DNA from 2 places in the Dorea sp. 210702-DFI.3.125 genome. Region 1 is predicted to be linked to the other one. Evidence: predicted binding sites of a transcription regulator. Region 1 holds the regulator's gene; the other holds the start of a gene.
What was found. Region 1 encodes Rex, which represses fermentation and respiration genes when NADH is low (regulators of the CRP and FNR family bind a similar motif). Its sites were predicted from a motif close to ATTGTTAANTANTTAACAAT; they were not measured.
Positions count from the first base shown of each region.

Region 1 (3,186 bases):
CATCTGGAAATTATAAAAAATTGCATCCAGATCCACTCGTTCACATACTCTGCTGTATTGTTTCATAATCTAGTTTTCCTCCTGTATCGTCATGGCTGTTCCTGCCTTTTGTGCAAGTTCCCTTGCGAGAAGACTGTATGCGCCTTGTTCCTTCTCTATAATCTCACCAGCTCTTCCGTGAATATAAACACCGAGAAGCGCTGCTTCCCATTCAGAAAGTCCCTGTGCGAGATACGATGCGATAATGCCTGCCAGCACATCCCCGGATCCGGCTTTTGCCATAGCCGCACAGCCGGATAGATTTACCGCTACCCGCTCTCTCGGCTTTGCAATGGTTGTTCTGGAATCCTTCAGTACACAGGTAACGTCATATTCTTTAACAAATGTACGAAGTGCTACAATACGATCTTTTTTTACTTCAGCAATCTTCAAACCGCTGATCCGTTCAAATTCTTTCATGTGCGGTGTAAAGATAAAATGTTCACAATCTGCACCACACAGATAATCCATATGTTCAGACAAAATATTAAGTCCGTCTGCATCTATGACACACGGTTTCTTTGTATATGCAATGGTTTCTTTTAAAATCTTCCTTGCAGTCTTCTTTGTTCCAAGTCCGGAACCTATAGCTACGACATCTGCCCAGTCGATCAAGCGATGTAGTTCATTGACATCATATTTTTCATAAGTTGTAATGATCGCTTCCGGGATCTGGCTCTGTAAGATCACGAGATTCTCTTTAGCAGTATAGATCTGCACCAGCCCGGTACCTGTCCTGTAAGCTGCAAGTGCGCCAAGATATGCAGCACCTGACATACCTTTGCTTCCGGTGATCATAAGAAGCTTTCCGTAAGTTCCTTTATTGGAGTCCGCATTTCGTTTCGGAAGAAGTGCTGCATAATCACTGCCCTCCAGTGTACAAACTGTTTCCTCATCTCTTTCCAGTGGAAGTGATACAATTCCGATATCCTCGGATACACAGATTCCTGCATAACTTCTTCCCGGATCAAGTACAAGACCAACTTTCGTCTCCTGAATTGTCACAGTATAGTCTGCACGCACTGCAGTTCCTAATACATTTCCTGTAGTTGCGCAAATTCCGGAAGGAATATCCACGGACATACGGACTGCATCAGACTGATTCACACACTCTATAATCTGTGCATATCTGCCTCCAACCTCCCGGCAAAGTCCAACTCCAAAAATTGCATCGATAATTAAAGTATACGGTTCACTTTCAAATGCTTCTTGCTCAAACCGCTCCTTAAACTGTGCTCCTGTATTTTTCAACTGTTCTATCTGATGGGCAGTCTCTGGTGTGCAGTGATCTCTGTTTCCGACCAGAACTGCTGTTACGTCACACCCTTCCCATGCAAACATTCTGGCAATCGCAAAGCCGTCCCCGCCATTATTTCCAGAACCACAGAGGACACATATTTTATTTAAATTAATTTTCCAGTCTTTAATGTGATCTACACATGCTCTGGCAGCCCGTTCCATAAGTTCCAGGGACGGGATTTTAAGTTCATTTATCGTAAATGAATCTGCCGTTTTCATCTGTTTAGCATCTGGCAAATATCTCATAGTTTTGATTCCTCCTGATAGAAAGAAACGTGCAAAGCCAGGATGCAATCTGAACAAACCTGTCTTTACACGTTATCTCCTTAATTATGTTCTTCCTTGTAGCGGCATATATTATATGACAGCCTCATCAGACTCTCGGATAAATGTACATTCTCAACAATCACACTTTCCGGAAGATTCAGATCTGTATGTGCAAAATTCCATATTCCGTGAACATTGTGATCTGCCAGAAATTTTGCGACTTTGATTGACTCATCCTTTGGAATCGTCAATGCTGCAATATCGATACTGTTCTCATCTACAAATTTCGGAAGCTCGTCCATCATCTGAATTGGAACACCACGAACTTCTTGCCCGTCAAGCTCCGGATTGATATCAAACAATCCTTTTAAGATAAATCCCCGCTTTTCAAATGATGCATAGTTCGCAAGTGCACGCCCCAAATTACCAGCACCAATAATAATAATATTATGATCCTGTTCCAATCCAAGAATTTTTCCGATTTCTGAGTACAGATATTTTACATTATAGCCATACCCCTGTTGCCCGAATCCGCCAAAATTATTAAGATCCTGACGAATCTGGGAAGCTGTTACTTTCATTCTTTTACTAAGCTCATTGGAAGAGATTCGTTCTACTCCCTGCTCGATCAGCTCCCCAAGGTATCTATAATATCTGGGTAATCTACGGATAACTGCCTGTGAAATTCCCCTGTTTTGCATGATCCGCACCTCCTTCCTTCAAAAATTTCTACTCATTATTATAGGCAATCGTTAGTATAATGTCAAACTTTTTAGTTGTTTTTTGTAGTATTTTCGTTATAATAGTATAAGATGATGCCAAAATTATGCGGTCGCAGCGCCGGACGCAGCCCTGCGGCATCTTTATTTCTCAAAATCACAGGATTTTATCAAGGAGGATAGGATGATACTTGCATGTCACAATATCAAAAAAGCCTTTGGAGAGGAAGTAATTGTCTCCGGCGGCTCCTTTCATATAGAAGACCACGAAAAAGCAGCTCTCGTAGGACCGAACGGTGCTGGAAAGACAACACTTCTTAAGATGATCGTTGGTGAGATTCAGGCGGACGGCGGCAATGTTGTTCTGACACGCGGCAAGACGATGGGATATCTGGCACAGCATCAGGATATGAATAATGACCATACGATCTATCAAGAGGTACGCACTGCAAAAGCCGATATTCTCGACATGGAGCGGCAGATTCGTGAGATTGAACAGGAAATGAAGCATTTAAGCGGAGAACGTCTGGAAGAACGTATGAATACATACCAGCGGCTCACAGCAGCATTCGAACGTGAAAATGGATACGCCTGCGAAAGTGAAATCACTGGTGTTTTAAAAGGACTGGGATTTACAGAAGAAGAATTCGCAAAACCGGTTGCAACTTTATCCGGAGGTCAGAAAACCCGTGTTTCTCTCGGAAAACTGCTCCTCACAAAGCCAGATATTCTGCTTTTGGACGAGCCAACCAACCATTTGGATTTAAATTCCATCTCATGGCTGGAAACTTATCTTCTGAATTATCCCGGTGCAGTACTGATTGTCTCTCATGACCGGTATTTCCTGAACCGGGTTGTAACA
Region 1 is NZ_JAJCNF010000001.1:71,024-74,209, reverse strand. Features, by position in the region: gene alr (alanine racemase) at 1-66, opposite strand, end outside; gene LI164_RS00330 (NAD(P)H-hydrate dehydratase) at 70-1,584, opposite strand; gene LI164_RS00325 (redox-sensing transcriptional repressor Rex) at 1,665-2,306, opposite strand; gene LI164_RS00320 (ABC-F family ATP-binding cassette domain-containing protein) at 2,509-3,186, shown strand, end outside.

Region 2 (3,186 bases), on a different contig from region 1:
TGCTGAAAATATTGCTACTGGAAAACGTCTCCTCAAATATATTATGGACCTGTACAAGTACCGTTTTATCATGGTATTCATCTGCATCCTTCTGAGTGCGGTTGCTTCTATCTCGGTATCTCTGTCCCTGAAATATCTGCTGGATGATTTCATCATTCCGCTGATTGGGCAAAAAAATCCGAACTACACCGAGCTTTACCAGGCACTGATGGTTCTTGGAACCATTTTCCTGATCGGAGTAATTGCAACATTTACCTATACAAGAATGATGGTATACATTGGACAGGGCGTGTTAAAAAAAGTGCGCGACGATATGTTTGAGCACATGCAGACACTGCCGATCCGCTACTTTGACCAGAACACGAACGGATCTATCATGAGCCTTTACACGAACGATACTGATACATTAAGACAGATGATCAGCCAGGCTATCCCACAGGCACTGATGTCATTTTTCACTATCGTCGTAACATTTATCTCCATGCTCGTGCTAAGCCCGCTTCTTACCGTTCTTGCAGTACTCATCATCGGGGTTCTGATCTCTGCAACAAAGGCTATCGGCGCAAACAGTGGAAAATATTTCATCCGTCAGCAGATGGCACTGGCAGATGTGACTGGATTTATTGAAGAGCGTATGAACGGGCAGCGTGTCATCAAAGTCTTCAATCACGAAGAAATTTCAGAAAAAGAGTTCGATGAACTAAATGACGCATTGTTCGAGTGCGCTGCAAATGCAAACAAATATGCAAATATGATGGGACCGGTCATCGGAAACATCGGAAACCTCCAGTTCGTACTGACTGCAGTTCTCGGCGGACTGCTTTCAGTTACTGGTGTGGGCGGTATTACCATCGGTGTCATCGCTTCTTACCTGCAGTTTACAAAGAGCTTTACCCAGCCATTCATGCAGGTCGCACAGCAGTTCAATTCCATCGTCATGGCACTTGCAGGAGCAGAACGTATCTTTAAGCTCATTGACGAAGAACCGGAACAGGATACCGGTTCTGTCACACTGGTCAATGCAAAAAAAGATGAGAATGGAACGATTACTGAATGCACAGAACGTACCGGTATGTGGGCATGGAAAAAGCCTGCTGACGAAAATGGTGCTGTGACTTATACTGAACTGACCGGAGATGTAAGATTCAAAGATGTGACATTTGGATACGATGAAGACAAAATTATTCTTCATGATATCAGCCTCTTTGCCAAACCTGGCCAGAAGCTGGCATTCGTAGGATCTACGGGCGCCGGCAAGACAACGATCACCAACCTGATCAATCGTTTCTACGACATTCAAAGCGGTGAGATCCTTTATGACGGCATCGACATTACAAAAATCAGAAAAGATGACTTGCGCCGTTCCCTCGGAATCGTTCTTCAGGATACACATTTGTTCACCGGAACGATCAAAGACAATATCCGTTACGGTAAACTGAATGCCACTGACGAAGAAATCTACAATGCTGCAAAACTTGCTCACGCGGACCAGTTCATCCAGATGCTGCCAAATGGTTACGATACATTACTAAGCGGTGACGGCGAGGAATTGTCCCAGGGACAAAGACAGCTTCTGTCTATTGCAAGAGCCGCTGTTGCCGATCCACCGGTACTGATTCTGGACGAGGCAACATCAAGTATTGATACCCGTACCGAGAGTATCGTACAGAAAGGTATGGACAATCTGATGAAGGGGCGTACCGTATTTGTTATCGCACACAGACTGTCCACAATTCGCAACAGTAACGCAATTATCGTCCTGGATCACGGTCGGATCATCGAACGCGGTGATCACGATGACCTGATTCGGCAAAAAGGAACCTATTATCAGCTTTATACCGGAAAATTGGAACTTTCCTAGGAAAAAATTGGTAATTTTGCACCGGAGGAATTTGTTAAAAATTTATTGATTTTGGAAATTAATAATGTATAATTAAATATGAATGGGGGAAATGTTCCAGCTATCGACCATTTCCCTTATTACATTTAAGAAAAGAGGTTTGGTTTAAGATGGCAGAAATCAATTTAAGCAAGTATGGTATTACTGGAACTACAGAAATCGTGTATAACCCTTCCTACGAGTTATTATTTGAGGAGGAGACAAAACCTGAACTTGAAGGTTACGAAAAAGGACAGGTCAGTGAGCTCGGTGCAGTAAATGTAATGACAGGCATCTATACAGGACGTTCTCCTAAAGACAAATTTATTGTTATGGACGAGAATTCAAAAGACACAGTATGGTGGACATCTGATGAGTACAAGAATGACAATCATCCAGCTTCTGAAGAGACATGGAACGCTGTAAAGGATCTTGCGATCAAAGAACTCTCCAACAAAAAGCTTTATGTTGTAGATGCATTCTGCGGTGCTAACAAAGATACCCGTATGGCAATTCGTTTTATCGTAGAAGTAGCTTGGCAGGCTCATTTCGTTACAAATATGTTCATTCAGCCAACTGAGGAGGAACTTAAAGATTTCGAGCCAGATTTCGTTGTATATAATGCTTCTAAAGCTAAAGTTGAAAACTACAAAGAGTTAGGCTTAAATTCAGAGACAGCTGTATTATTCAACATCACAAGCAAAGAGCAGGTTATCGTAAACACATGGTATGGCGGAGAGATGAAAAAAGGACTGTTCTCTATGATGAATTACTTCCTTCCACTGAAGGGCATCGCTGCTATGCACTGCTCAGCTAACACAGATAAGAACGGTGAGAACACAGCAATCTTCTTCGGACTTTCCGGAACAGGTAAGACAACACTTTCCACAGACCCGAAACGTCTTCTGATTGGTGACGACGAGCACGGTTGGGATGACAACGGAGTATTCAACTTCGAGGGTGGATGCTACGCTAAGGTTATCAACCTTGATAAAGAGTCTGAGCCAGATATCTACAATGCGATCAAGCGTAATGCTCTTCTTGAGAACGTAACACTTGACGCTGAAGGAAAGATTGATTTTGCTGATAAGAGCGTAACAGAGAACACTCGTGTATCTTACCCAATTCAGCATATCGAGAACATTGTCCGCCCGATTTCTTCTGCACCTGCAGCTAAGAACGTCATCTTCCTGTCAGCAGACGCATTCGGAGTACTTCCTCCAGTATCTGTACTGACACCAGAGCAGACACAGTACTACTTCCTGTCAGGATTTACAGCAAAACTTGCAGGAACAGAGCGTGGAATC
Region 2 is NZ_JAJCNF010000025.1:16,733-19,918, reverse strand. Features, by position in the region: gene LI164_RS11680 (ABC transporter ATP-binding protein) at 1-1,861, shown strand, start outside; gene pckA (phosphoenolpyruvate carboxykinase (ATP)) at 2,011-3,186, shown strand, end outside.
Region 2: a site for Rex is predicted at 1,892-1,911, ahead of pckA (phosphoenolpyruvate carboxykinase (ATP)). Genes of this name have one in related genera too.